4 regions of the Vibrio makurazakiensis genome follow, and region 1 is predicted to be linked to each of the others. Evidence: predicted binding sites of a transcription regulator. Region 1 holds the regulator's gene; each other region holds the start of a gene.

Region 1 (3,680 bases):
GACCGATGATGTGATCCCGAAATTCATTCTGCCTGATAATATCGATTATCGACTGTTTCAAAACGGTGGTCATGTTGGGTTTATCTCAGGTAGTGCCCTCAATCCTAAATTTTGGTTGGAAGAAGCACTGCCTGCCTACTATGAAAGTATTCAAGACTCGGCATAATACCCCACTAGAACTTAAGTAACTCAGAACTAGAACCGCAAGGTGGTTCTAGTTTTGGGGCTAACATCATCGACATTCACCAACTTTGTGAACATAAAAGAGAGAAGTATTTATGATCATCCCACACCAAGACATTGCACCCGAAACGCTTGAAAACCTCATCAAAGAGTTTGTACTTCGAGAAGGGACTGACTACGGTGATATGGAAGTTTCACTGCAAAATAAAATTGACCAAGTTAAACATCAGTTAGCACAAGGTGAAGCCGTTATCGTATTTTCAGAACTGCACGAGACGGTTGATATTCAATTACGTCGACACATGTAATTATGCTAGAAAGCATGAAATTATCCTTATGCTGTCCTTCAAAATAAGTCGTGTTATAGTAGAAAACGATTGCTAACAAGTAAGTTACTACAAAGACAAGGGTTGTCATGTCCGCTAAACATCCAATTATTGCCGTAACAGGTTCCTCTGGTGCCGGTACAACAACTACATCTGAAGCCTTTAGAAAAATGTTCAATATGATGGACGTTAAGGCAGCTTGGGTAGAAGGGGATAGTTTTCACCGCTTTACTCGCCCAGAAATGGATGTTGAGATCCGTAAAGCTCGTGAACAAGGTAAGCACATTAGCTACTTTGGCCCGCAAGCAAACGACTTCGGAACACTAGAAGAGTTTTTCCGTAAGTACGGTAATGAAGGCATTGGTCAAGCTCGTCGTTACCTACACACTTTTGATGAAGCAGTTCCATATAACCAAATGCCGGGTACGTTCACTCCCTGGACAGATATCCCTGATGATTCAGACGTATTATTCTATGAAGGCCTACATGGTGGCGTAGTCGATGGTGATATCAACGTATCTCAACATGTCGATTTGCTGATCGGCATGGTGCCAATTGTAAACCTAGAGTGGATACAAAAATTTGTCCGTGATACTCGTGACCGTGGTCACTCTAGAGAAGCTGTAATGGATTCTATCGTCCGCTCTATGGATGATTACCTCAATTACATCACCCCACAATTTTCACGTACTCATATTAACTTTCAACGTGTACCAACCGTCGATACATCCAACCCATTAAACGCCAAAGGCATTCCTAGCCTTGATGAAAGTTTTGTTGTTATACGATTGCGCGGTATTAAAAACGTCGACTTCCCATATTTATTGGCGATGATTGATGGTTCATTTATGTCTCGTCACAACACTCTTGTTGTCCCTGGCGGCAAGATGAGTTTCGCTATGGAACTGATCGTTAGACCAATCCTGCAGCAGCTCATTGAAACCGGAAAAATAGGTTAACCGTACATCGTGCTACCAGGTTACTTTTCATACCGTGATCATGTGCACAATTTTGCTTAAAAAATCGTAGGTTGGTCACGATTAAAATCAAGAAATAGTGACCGAAAAAGGATACTATTTTAAACCGAAACACAAGATAGCTTGCAGCACTGTAAAAGTGCTCTTATCCTACTAGGCCATATTTAAGGCTTAGCTAATTAACACGGAAAGCAGCAAGCATACCCTGCAGAGGAAGTGAGATATTATGGTTCTAGGTAAACCTCAAACCGATCCAACATTAGAATGGTTTCTGTCACATTGTCATATTCATAAGTACCCTTCTAAAAGTACGCTTATCCACGCTGGTGAGAAAGCGGAAACCCTTTACTACATTGTTAAAGGTTCTGTTGCGGTTCTAATTAAAGACGAAGAAGGTAAGGAAATGATTCTTTCTTACCTAAACCAAGGTGACTTCATTGGTGAACTTGGTCTGTTCGAAGAAGACCAAGAGCGTACAGCTTGGGTTCGTGCTAAATCTCCTTGTGAAGTAGCTGAAATTTCTTTCAAGAAGTTCCGCCAACTTATCCAAGTAAACCCAGACATCCTAATGCGTCTATCTTCACAAATGGCTAACCGCCTACAAGTGACTAGCCAAAAAGTAGGTGACTTAGCATTCCTTGACGTTACTGGTCGTATTGCACAAACGCTACTAAACCTAGCGAAACAACCTGATGCAATGACTCACCCAGACGGCATGCAAATCAAGATCACTCGTCAAGAAATCGGCCAAATCGTTGGTTGTTCTCGTGAGACTGTTGGTCGTATCTTGAAGATGCTAGAAGAGCAAAACCTAATTTCTGCTCACGGTAAAACTATTGTAGTTTACGGTACTCGTTAATTTCGATTAACTGAGCAAAAACTAAAAAGCCACCCAATGCAAATTGGGTGGCTTTTTTAATATTCTAAATTTAACAGGCTGCGGTTAACTAGCCATTCGTGCTTTCAAAGATCTTATCTGCAGAAGCAGCAACAAAACCCGTGTATAGCTCACCATTATCCATAGGGTAACGTTTAGCAAACTCGTAAAAGCCACCAGGAACGATTTCAGAACCCTCAGTAAAAGTAACGGGTACTTTGTCAGCCATGGTTGATGATTGCTCTAACAATACCTCTGGTGTCCCTTTTACTTCCCCGCCCGCTTCGTTAATCGTGAAACCAGATTGACGCAGATGATTATTTACATCTTTCACTTCGTCAAATTCATTCAGCTGATTGACACTTACTGTAAAGTGGTTCGCACCATAACCATGTGCAGCAAGCCACGAAGCATATTCACTTTCTTTCGCTAAGGTTTGGTAGTCAGCAAAGCTAAGTTCCCATAATCTACCCGACGACAAGAATTCATGCCCTGCCAGTGTTTCACTATCAACCTGTTCAACAAGCTTAGCGACTATCGCTTGTAACTCTGCTGAGCACTCTTCCACTTTCAACTCACTAATGAAAACTTTAGGCTGGTTCATATCCGGATGTTCAAAGTGTTGTGCGACCAATTTTTTGCTCTCGAACACATAATCACCACAAGCTTTATAGCCCGCATCTAGAAATGGTTGAGCAAGTGTTTCTATACCGAGAGGTACTACGTTGAAAGTTCTCAATGCAATATGGTCGTTGATCAATGCTTCATCTTCTTGCAGCAGTTGGTGAACCTTATCTGCTGAAGGGCAAAGGCGTTGAATGTAGTCTTTCCATAGGGCAGTGAATAATACATCTGGCGTCATGATGACTCCTTGTCGGGGGGTGTCTAGCAAGCTAGAAGATTGGATTTAAAGTGAAGGCTCTCCCCTAAACGGTTTGAGCCATCAACCTGTGACGTATGTATTCTAAATATTGTTATTATTGTTTTTTATTAAAGCCTCGCCGTTATCACTCCCTTCAGAAACATGAAGGAGATTAAAAGCGGCGAGGGAAAATATTAAAGCTCGATACCTGGACTAAATGTCGCAGGCAATAATGTCTCATTACCTTCCATTGAAGCCATTGGGTAAGCACAATAATCCGCAGCGTAGAATGCACTTGGGCGTAAGTTACCCGATGCACCAGGCCCACCAAATGGCGCGTCGCCACTTGCACCTGTTAGTTGACGGTTACGGTTAACAATACCCGCACGGATATGGTCAACAAAGTATTCCCACTCAGAGTCATTGGTTGATACAAGACCTGCTGATAAACCAAA
Region 2 (3,680 bases), on a different contig from region 1:
TTCTATCGTTGTTCCAGCCGTTATCTTCTTCGACGTACATTAAGTCAATATTTTGGCTTTGAATACGAGGTAAGCAAACGCTGAGGGCTGCTGAGCGGAGCAATGGGTCTTGTGGCATGTAGATTGAAACATGCTTATCTTGGTCACACATATCTAAAACATGTAAGAAGTGTGCATAAGAGGTATAGGGTGGACGGACTAATGCGCCTTTAGATGGATAAGTAAATGACGTCAGGTTACCCATCGGATCTTCGACATTCCCACGCGCCAAAATGATTTGGTATTTTTGTTCAATACGCTCACGTAGGTTTTTCGACGGTGCAGGTGTACCTAAATTTGCCTCGACAGAGTGATCTCTCGATACAAACCGAGCAATATCGTCGTACGGGTTGTGATCGGTTTGACCAAGCGGCTCTTCGCTACTTGCATAGTTTACATGTTGGCACAGGATGTAACCTGAATGAGCTTCACCGGTGGCGATCCACAAAACACCGTTATTACTGTTTGGCTGTAATAACTGGTAGTGGGAAGCGAATTGGTATTCTGAAGCGTGGTTAACCCACCTTGCATCTATCATCGCTAATTTTCTACGGCAACGACTGGCAATATGATCAACATGGTCATAAAAGGTTTTTGGGTTTATTTCTAACTTTCGACAAATTTCACGTACGGAATAACCCATGAACAGAAGTCCCATGAGGTTTTCTTGAAATTGAAGCTTTTTATTAGAACCTGACCATTTGTCTACGAAAGTAGATTGGCAGTTTTTGCAACGGTAACGCTGGCGATCACCACTATAGCCAAAAGCATGATAGAGGTGTTTATGGGTGTGTACGGATAGCCCAAAATTATCACACTCGTCACTTCGACAAGCGGGTAGACCATCACTGTGAAGTTGTCGTAAACGATGCAGTTCGTTCAACACTTCACGGTTGTTAAGTAAGGGGGGGAAAGCTCCACACTCACGACAAACCATCGCCGGACGCTTAGGGTTCGCATGTTGCAAAACATATCGTTTTGCATCGCTCAATCCAAAGTTGTCACACGCCAATGTTTTACAAAAGTTGAGTTGTAAACCATCTGCGTCTTTTGGCAGTTCGCCGTTGGACACGATCGCCCCCTCGGGATTATCTGGGCAGCCAAGCGAACTTGGCTGCGAAGTACTGCGTTTCAACTCGATTAGATGTTGATTGCTGTTTCTAGAGCTACTTTCATCATGTCATTGAATGACTTTTGACGATCTTCTGAGCTTAGTTTTTCACCACGGATGATGTGGTCAGAAACTGTTAGAATAGTCAGTGCTTTAGCACCTAGATCTGCAGCAACACCGTAGATACCTGCTGCTTCCATATCAACACCTAGGATGCCTAGCTTTTCCATTTTTTCGAAAAGGTCAGCTTCTGGAGTGTAGAAAAGGTCTGCAGAGAATACGTTACCAACTTTCACAGGTACTTCTTGTGCACGAGCTTGTTTAACTGACTCTTCAAGAAGGCCGAAGTCAGCAATTGCTGCGAAGTCATGGTTGTTAAAACGAATACGGTTAACTTTAGAGTCTGTAGAAGCGCCCATACCAATAACAACGTCCATTAGTTTCACGTCGTCACGTACAGCGCCACAGCTACCTACGCGAATTACGTTTTTAACACCGTACTCAGCAATCAGTTCGTGTACGTAGATACAGCATGATGGGATACCCATGCCGTGACCCATAACCGATACTTTTTTGCCCTTGTATGTACCTGTGTAACCAAACATGTTGCGAACATCACAAACTTGCTTCACGTCATCTAAGAAAGTTTCTGCGATGTATTTTGCGCGAAGCGGGTCGCCTGGCATTAGAACTGTTTCTGCGAAATCACCAGGTTGTGCATTAATGTGAGGGGTTGCCATTGTACTTCTCCAAAGTTTTACCGTTATTTACCGAACAGGAGGTAAATTACCAATTCTGTTGAATCTGTTTGTTTCTGTTGAGGCAATATTAGCGAGTTATATAGCGCTTCCATGAGAGGTTTGTCACAATTCAAGTCAGCATTTCAAGTGCAGTCTATATTGATAACTAAATCTGTTGAAACTTGAAAGGCAATCGATTTGTTTACTGTTCTTGTTGAAAAGGATGGCTCAATTATTCAGCGGCATAGTTGATCATACAGCTCAAAGGACGTTAACCTTACGTTATATAAATAGGTTAAGGGCGGTTCATGCAAACCAAGTGGAAGACCCCATTACAAAGTAAAATTCGCAAAGCAATTAAAATGGCGATATTGACGTCTGGATTGATTGCTGGTGGTGTGCATGCTGCAACATTCGAATTACCCCAAGATAGCAGCCGCATTATAGGCAGAATCCAGCACCATGAAATTGTAGAGGGTGAAACCTTAGCGAATATCGCCAAGCAATATGATGTTGGCTTCCTTTCATTAATGGCTGCGAACAAGGGAGTAGATCCATTTTTACCCGAAGAAGGGTATGTTCTTAGCATTCCTTCGCGTTTTATCCTTCCTCAAACTCCTCGTGAAGGTATTGTCATTAACCTTGCGGAATTGCGCTTATATTACTTTGAGCCTGAGCTTAATCAGGTACACGTTTTTCCTGTGGGTATTGGCAGAGTGGGTCGTGATACTCCTGAAATGGTGACTAAAATCAGTCAAAAGCGACCGAACCCAACCTGGACACCACCTAAGTCAATTAGAGAAGAGTACCTAGAAAAAGGTATCGAATTACCACCAGTTGTTCCTGCGGGGCCAGAAAACCCATTAGGTCAATACGCATTAAGGTTGGCTTACGGTGTCGGCGACTATTTGATACATGGTACGAACAAAGAATTCGGGATTGGCTTAAGGGTCAGTTCTGGGTGTATTCGAATGGAGCCAAAAGATATTGAGTGGTTATTTAATCAAGTTGCTAAAGGTGAAAAAGTAACGGTGATTAATGAGCCGATTAAAATTGCGTTGGAACCTGATAGAAGTGTATTTATTGAAGCTCACGAGCCATTAACAAGAAGTGACGGTTCGAAAAAGCAGCTGGATATACCTTTGGAATTGTCTTGGTGGTTAGAAGAAGCGGAAATGTCAGATACCAAAGCCAGAGCCGCTATATTTGCTCAAAATGGTGTACCTGTAGAAATAGCAGCGCCTACTCAAGAGTAGGCGCTATTAAAATAGTGCTTTAACTACTTTGTGTATGACTGAGCGATGTTATCAATACGCTCGTTAGCACGTGCTGCTTCTTCTTGAGCGGCCATTGCTGCGTCTTTTGCTTGCTTCGCTGACATTTCAGCGCTTTCATGTTCACTCTTAAGCGCGGCTACATCGCTATTAAGCTGAGAAATTTGGTTATTTAGTTCATCCATTTTTGCCATCGTTGCTTCATCAGGACCAGAAGCACAGCCCGCTAGAAAAAATACAGATGCTGCAGCTGCGATTAACGTTTTGTTCATAAGAACTCCTTGATTAATTTGGTATCAATAGATGCGCTATACATTATTGGGCATATAGTCGCTTCACCATAATTGTAGCGATAAAAAATAGAACCACATAGTTAAGAACAGAAAAATGTTAAATAATTGAAGTAAATACGTGATTGAGATAACTAAGTCTTACTTTTGAAACAACGACTTTTACGGCTTTAATTAATATAGAGAAGGGATTTCGGCTACAGATGATTAATTTTATGTGATCTCT
Region 3 (3,680 bases), on a different contig from region 1:
CTCTGCTGCAGAATTGCCCAGAGTGCCTGATGGTAAACCTGATACTGACGTGCGAGCTTTTCAGTTTGCTGCATCATTGGAAGCGCGCGGCTTAAATTCCCCATTACATGGTTAACTTCACCTACGACCGAAGTTGCCACAATACGACTGCGGTAGATATTCGTATTAAGTTGGCTGAGCGCCAATTCCGCTAACTCTAGCGCAGCTTCTGGTTGATTACTGTTAATTGCAACTTGAGCACGCAGCGCATTGTATTGACCTTGTTGTTGAGTATCTAAGGTGATTTCGCGTTTTTTATACTCATCTTCTGCTTCGGCTAGTAAGGTTCCCACTTGGTCATAGCGGTGTTGGCTTTGTGCTAACCATGCTCGAAGCATTGATAACTTAGGGTTGCTGTACAGTTGGTCGCGATTAAGTTGCTTAACGGCCATTTCAAGTGAAGACAACTCACCCTGGTTAAACATTTTCCAACCATAGTCATCAAGGATCTGAGCAATTAAATCCCCATTCTTTGCTTTCTGAGCATGACCTAATGCTTGATGTGGGGTGTCTTGTTTTAGCCAAGCATGAGCGGCATTACAGTGCAGTTCTTTTTCTTGCTGAGGAATTCTCGCTTGGCGTTCATGTGCCAAAAATTCAGCAAATAAATTGTGGAAGCGATACCAGTTATGTTCGCCTTCAAGAGGGTAAATGAACAAACCGTATCGGTTCAATGATTCGATCATACCTAATGCATCTTCGCGTTGAGTTAGTTCATACACTAACTCGTCATTGAAGTGATCGAGTACCGAGCATTGCATTAAGAAGTGGCGAGTCTCTTTGTCCAGTAAGTCAAAGACCTCTTCAACTAAATAGTCCCAAAGGTGCGCATGATTGAAGTGAGAAACTGATTCGGCTGACTGAGCCAAAGTACGTTTCTGGTGTTGAGCTTGCAACGCAATTAATTGAAGCGCAGAAGGCCAGCCTTCTACATAGTTTCTCAGGTTATCAGCGGTCACATCGTCAATTCCATCTGCGACACGTTGATTGAAAAATCGTGTGGTCTCTTCCGTATCAAACGCCAACAAGTCATTACCAATTTCGATCATAAGATCACGAACACGAAGGTTTGCAGTTCCTAGCGGAGGAGTCGCTCGGCTAGTGACAACCAGAGTCAAATTGTCTGGCATGTGTTTTAGGAAAAAACGCATGGCTTCGTGAATATCATCATTGGTGATCACATGATAGTCATCAAGAACGATGTAGCACTCTTGACTAAATTCACTCATTTCAGCAAAAACTTCGCTGAACAAGGAGTGAAGTGACGAGAACTGTCGTTTTTCTGCAAGCTTCTGTGAGTTTGGACAGGCGTTGTGAGTAGCTTTATTTAGAGATTGCAATAAGTAGTTGATAAAGCGAAAAGCATCGTTATCACTGTCATCAACGCTATACCAACCGACATTGGATTTATCGGTCAACCATTGAGCCGCCATGGTTGTTTTTCCGTAGCCCGCAGGTGAACGAAATAGCACCAATTTGTAGTAAGGGGCAGGTTGCAGAAGGTCTAAAACCTTTGGTCTTACTATGGCGTTATGCAAACGACCCGGACGGGTTAACTTTGACGGAATCCACATGTCGATAATGAACCTTATTTTTGACAATCGAATAATGAGGGACGAATTCCACAGCATTATTGTTCTTTGAGCGCATGTTACGTGAAGCAAAACTCTACAAACCATGATCGAGTTCTGAATTATTGGTCTAGCGCTTGTTTTGGAGTCTCTACGCCCTGTATTTGTGATTAACGTCACGCTTGGTCGGGTTTTATGAACGTGATGTTCGGTGTGTTACTACAGAAATTGATGAGAATTTAAGAAACAACTTAAATTATTTCGTGATCAATTCGTCAAAAATGAAGTTTGATAATGAGTCGATAAATTGAAAAGTCATCGTTTGTGGTTAGGTTATGCAACAAGGTGGTGTGATCGTAATCACCCCGAATGTGGGGAATCCATACGATGGTGAGAGTTGGATCACTAACTGGTACTGAGTACGCCCCCTACGCCCTCCCTTCTACTCCTTTAAAGGAGCGAAAGCAGGATGATGTTTAGTTAACGGTGACCATGCACGATATGTCACAGATGAATTAAAACAAAAAGAGAGATTTCTGAAATGAAAGCAACTCAACAAAAAAATTTCGATAAAGTGTCGTTCCAAGAAAGTGTTAAAAAACATTTATCTGCAACTTATGCAACTACGATTGAATCAGCGGATAGCCGCGCATGGTACCTAGCAATGGGGCGTGCGTTAGCAGAGCTAACAACTTTCGATATGCTTGCAACAGAAAATGACGAGAAAATCACGAACGCTAAAAGCGTAAACTACTTGTCACTAGAATTTCTAATTGGTCGATTGACAGGTAACAACCTGATCAGCATGGGCCTATATGAGCAAATCACACACGCAATGGAAGAGTTAGGTCAAAACCTGACTGATCTTCTTGAAGAAGAGCGTGACCCATCGTTAGGTAATGGTGGTTTAGGGCGTCTAGCGGCTTGTTTCATGGATTCTTGTGCCGCTCAAGAGTTCCCAACTGTGGGCTATGGTCTGCACTACGAGTACGGTCTATTCAAACAATCTTTCCGTGATGGTCATCAGCAAGAAGCTCCAGATGCATGGCGCGGCGTAGAAGGTTATCCGTGGGAAATTGCTCGCCCAGAACTAGCGCAGCACATTGGTTTCTACGGCCATGTAAACGTTGAAACTATTGACGGAAAAGAAGTACGCACTTGGGTTCCGGGCATGGAAGTAAAAGCAATGCCTTGGGATTTACCTATTGTAGGTTACGAGTCAAATACGGTTTACCCACTGCGTCTTTGGGAATGTCAGGCGATTGCCCCTTTCTCTTTAGCAAGTTTCAATAACGGCGATTACTTTGAAGCGCAACACTCACTGATCGATGCTGGTAACATCACTAAGGTACTGTACCCGAATGATAACCATGAAAAAGGTAAGACACTGCGCCTTATGCAGCAGTACTTCCATTCAGCTGCGTCTATCCGTGACATCCTGCGTCGTCACGAAGCTGCAGGTCATACGCTAGCGTCTCTTCCTAAATACGAAACCATTCAGTTGAACGATACGCACCCAACTATCGCGATTCCTGAGTTGATGCGTATTCTGATTGATGAGAAAGGTTTAGGTTGGGATGAAGCTTGGTCTATCAGTTCGAAGACTTTTGCTTACACGAACCACACACTCTTACCAGAAGCGCTAGAGACATGGTCAGAGTCGCTAATCCAACGTCTATTACCTCGTCACATGGAAATAATCTACTACATCAACCACTTGTTCCTGCAAGAAGTTCGTAAAAAGTGGCCTGGTGATGTCGCTAAGCAGCAAAAACTTTCTATTATTCAGGAAGGTTTCCACCGCATGGTACGCATGGCTAACCTTTGTGTTGTTGGTTCGTACGCAGTTAATGGTGTAGCTGCACTTCACTCTGCTTTGGTTAAGCGTGACCTATTCCCTGAGTTTGATGAACTGTATCCGAACAAATTAACTAACGTTACAAATGGTGTAACACCACGTCGTTGGTTGAAGTTCTGTAACCCTGCTTTATCAAGCTTGATTACCGATAAAATCGGTTCTGAGTGGCCTGCGGATCTAGACCAATTACAACAGATTGCTAAGTACGCTGA
Region 4 (3,680 bases), on a different contig from region 1:
TGCAGACCTTCGTCGTGAAGAAAAAGCGTGGCAGAAAAAACTGCGTCGAAGCGCCTTTGATCTACCTTGGGGCAATGCCCACCTTCTAAGAGATATTGGCTTAGAAAGTGATGGTCGACCAATTGGATTTTCTGAGCCTGAAGCCGTAACAGCTGAACGCCGAGTTCGTCATCTACGTCGTGTCTTAAGCGCTCGAATACTAACGTAATGTAAGGGGCTAGTTATACCATTTGGCCCCATATAAACGCTCTGAATCAATTGTGGTGTCTATTTCAGTGATTGGAATATGAATTGATAAGGGGCTTAAAGGTAGGAAATTATCCACTTCCTACCTTTTTACGTTTTTCTTGGTATTTTAATTAATACAACAACTTTAAGTTTCTCAATTTGATGGGCTTCTACTAAGCTCTTAAAAAGATTTGGAGTTCAAATATGCAAAAACATCAACTTGATATGTGGTTACATGGGCACCACAAAGATTCTTACAACCCACCTAAAGTTTATGTTATTGGCTGCTCTGATGTATCTGAATATCTACTAGCAGTGGAATACAAACATAAGTTAGAACCAGTAAAAGAAGATGATGAGCCGATTCATTTCAATTCATTGGATAAAGTAAAAGAAGAGTTGCTTCGTCTAGGCATAACTAAAGCCTACTTAAGATTACATAATGCATACGACGAATTTGGAGAGACACCAACTCAAACTTATTGTGATATTGAATTATCCTTAACGACTCATTGAGTTTCCTGTATCCACGAACATTTGGATGAGGATCTAGGCGTAATGCTGGGTGAGGATCTTTGCTGTAAATTGAGTTCTTAAATAAAAACCTTTTGGCTTGGTCTTAATGGGCTTTCCCGTCGTTCCATAAGCTTCCGTTAGAACCTTGTTGTTGGCAGCTTTGGGTCTAAGGTGCAGTGCTTCACCGTGTCTAGCTGTGATTTGTCCAACATTTCCAAGTACGATCAGCTCCATTAATTCCTCCCAATCATTTCTCAGGATTTGCTCTTCTTCTTGATTAGGCTGCCATAAAAGAGGGGATCCAACGTGCCTTTCTGCTAAAGGGATTTCTCGTTCTCCTTCAACTGGGATCCAAAGAACCTTGGAAAGCTTATTTCGAACGTGGCTCGTTTCCCAAGTTAAACCTTGTACGCCAATTAATGGCGCCACGCATACAAAAGTGGTTTCTAGTGGCTTTCCAGAATAGCCGATAGGAATACTTTTTAGCTCGATCCCTAAGTTTGCAAAATCTTGTTCAGGCTTACTACCAGCAGGTGCCCCAAGGTGCCACTCTAATAGTTGTCCAACCCAACCTTTGTCTCGTTTGAGATCCGGTGGCACATCCATATGAGCTTCGTCAGCCAGTTCCTTAAATGTTAGCCCTGCAATGGCTTGAGCTCTTTCTAGAAGTTCAGCTTCTGACTTAGGTTCTGATTTCATTGATCTGATCGTTTTGGGAAAAGGATATTTTATCAGATTCTAGAAAATATTAGCTGGTGAATAATTGATCGTAGTGTGCGACTAATGATCAAATAAGAGGTTATCCACAGGAGATGGCAAAAATTTGAGGAAATTAAATTGTACTGAGTAAATAAACAGTGGTGTTAAGTGCAATAAATACTTGATAAATATCTTTAGAAATGGGTTTTGGATTGTTTAGTGTGGATAAACCCTTGCTTGGTTGATCTTTAACCGATCTGTTTTTTGGGTTGATCTAGTGCCTGTAAGTTAAGTTTATAATTGGCGGTTTTTGTTTTAAGTTGTTGTATAGTAATTATTATTTTTAATGTTTTTCTTTTTTGTCTTGTGGGGCGTCTGGTTAGTTATTGTTATCTTTGATAGTAAAACTAGAATTCTACACACAGTTATTCACAGAAAAGGTGAATAAATGTGGTCTATGTCTCACTCTTTTGTTGATAACTACTTTTTGAACAAAAGTTATCCAAAGTAACGTTAAAAACGATAAATATAGGTTTAATCACATCACTAAGTTTGCTCCGATTGGGGATATGTGGAAAAATCAGAGTAATTAAAAATTTAGATAGAGGTTGGCCAGTGATAGATGGCGATGGTTACCGATTAAATGTTGGTATTGTAATCTGTAACAACCATGGTCAGGTCTTCTGGGCTAAACGATACGGGCAACATTCATGGCAATTCCCTCAAGGTGGAATTGATGAGGGTGAAACTCCGGAACAGGCAATGTACCGTGAGTTATATGAAGAGGTTGGCCTTACAAAAAAGGATGTGAAGATCGTTGCGACAAGTCGCCATTGGTTACGATATAAGTTACCTAAGCGGTTAGTTCGTTGGGATTCCAAACCTGTCTGTATTGGACAAAAACAGAAGTGGTTTCTTCTACGCTTAGATTGCGATGAGTCGCGAATTAATATGCAGCGTGGAAGTACACCTGAGTTTGATGGTTGGCGCTGGGTGAGTTATTGGTACCCAGTTCGACAAGTGGTTTCTTTTAAGCGAGACGTATACCGTCGTGCAATGAAAGAGTTTGCTTCTTTAGCTATGCCTTTTAAAGAGCGAAAAGCCAAAGGAAAACGTAAACAACGTAGAGGTTAAACATGCTCAGTCAACTAAGGGAAATAGTTGAACAAGTATCTAGAGTAGAAGATGTACACACAGCATTAGATATTTTAGTAAAAGAGACATGTAACGCGATGCAAACTGAATGTTGCACCGTGTACTTAGCCAATGATGAAATGGAACGCCTTGAGTTAATGGCGACTCAAGGCTTAACGTTCCAAGGCGATAGCATTCATATTGGATACCATGAAGGCTTAGTCGGTTTAGTCAAACGCAGCGCTGAACCGATCAACCTTGCCGAAGTATCTCGCCATCCAAGTTTTAAATTCTTTCCTGAACTGGGAGAGGATATCTATCATTCTTTTCTCGGTACTCCGATCATATATCGTAAACAAGTGCTGGGCGTATTAGTTATTCAGCAAAAGTCCCCACGTTTGTTTAGCGAAATGGAAGAGTCTTTTTTAGTTACACTCGCCGCCCAGCTCGCTGTCATTGTTGCTCACGCGCAAACGCAAGGTCATTGGTTACTTGCAGAGCAAGAAACTCAAGCGACAAAAGGGATTGCTGCCTCTTCAGGTGTTGCTATAGGCCACCTATGGTGGGACAACACCCAGCCTGAACTTACAGAAATATACCCAGCCTCAACACTCAATATTGAACGAGAACATGAGTTGCTACTGGTCGCTATCGAAAATGCGCTTAATGATTTTCGTCGGATGCGTAAAAGATTAGATAGTGATATCAATAAAGATGCGCTAGCGATTTTTGATTTGTTTACTCACTTATTGAATGACCCGATGCTGCGTAACGATCTCAAGGCGCAGATTCAGAAAGGCGATCGCGCTGATTGGGCGTTGAGACAAGTTGTTGAAACTTACTCCAATCGCTTTGCGCGTATGTCTGATGTGTACCTGCGAGAGCGAGCTCAAGACATTCGAGAACTTGGGCAGCGTTTGCTGTATTTCTTGCATAATACAGAGCAAGAAACTCGGTCGATTGATCAGCCTATCATCCTAGTTGTACGTGAACTTACCGCTTCTGTTTTAGCATCTATCCCAAAAGAGAAATTACTAGCAGTGGTTTCTTTAGAGGGAGCTGCTAACTCCCATGCGGCGATTTTATCTCGTGCTTTGGGTATT

The links. Region 1 encodes CRP, which controls carbon source genes, mostly activating them, when cyclic AMP is high. Its sites were predicted from a motif close to TGTGANNNNNNTCACA; they were not measured.
Region 2: the regulator CRP is predicted to act here: its motif matches at 2,003-2,018, upstream of deoD (purine-nucleoside phosphorylase).
Region 3: the regulator CRP is predicted to act here: its motif matches at 1,776-1,791, upstream of malT (HTH-type transcriptional regulator MalT).
Region 4: the regulator CRP is predicted to act here: its motif matches at 1,893-1,908, upstream of rppH (RNA pyrophosphohydrolase).

The regions. Positions count from the first base shown of each region.
Region 1 is NZ_JAKJSW010000041.1:8,675-12,354, reverse strand. It holds gene L4C33_RS06795 (hydrolase) at 1-166, shown strand, start outside; gene L4C33_RS06790 (YheU family protein) at 279-491, shown strand; gene L4C33_RS06785 (phosphoribulokinase) at 599-1,468, shown strand; gene crp (cAMP-activated global transcriptional regulator CRP) at 1,713-2,345, shown strand; gene L4C33_RS06775 (DUF1338 domain-containing protein) at 2,434-3,225, opposite strand; gene astD (succinylglutamate-semialdehyde dehydrogenase) at 3,420-3,680, opposite strand, start outside.
Region 2 is NZ_JAKJSW010000118.1:5,152-8,831, reverse strand. It holds gene L4C33_RS13740 (transposase) at 1-1,111, opposite strand, end outside; gene deoD (purine-nucleoside phosphorylase) at 1,180-1,890, opposite strand; gene L4C33_RS13730 (L,D-transpeptidase family protein) at 2,253-3,146, shown strand; gene L4C33_RS13725 (Lpp/OprI family alanine-zipper lipoprotein) at 3,170-3,436, opposite strand.
Region 3 is NZ_JAKJSW010000063.1:9,589-13,268, forward strand. It holds gene malT (HTH-type transcriptional regulator MalT) at 1-1,613, opposite strand, end outside; gene L4C33_RS09430 (glycogen/starch/alpha-glucan phosphorylase) at 2,152-3,680, shown strand, end outside.
Region 4 is NZ_JAKJSW010000020.1:16,939-20,618, reverse strand. It holds gene L4C33_RS02460 (DUF1127 domain-containing protein) at 1-208, shown strand, start outside; gene L4C33_RS02455 (DUF6482 family protein) at 433-744, shown strand; gene mutH (DNA mismatch repair endonuclease MutH) at 778-1,443, opposite strand; gene rppH (RNA pyrophosphohydrolase) at 2,059-2,577, shown strand; gene ptsP (phosphoenolpyruvate--protein phosphotransferase) at 2,580-3,680, shown strand, end outside.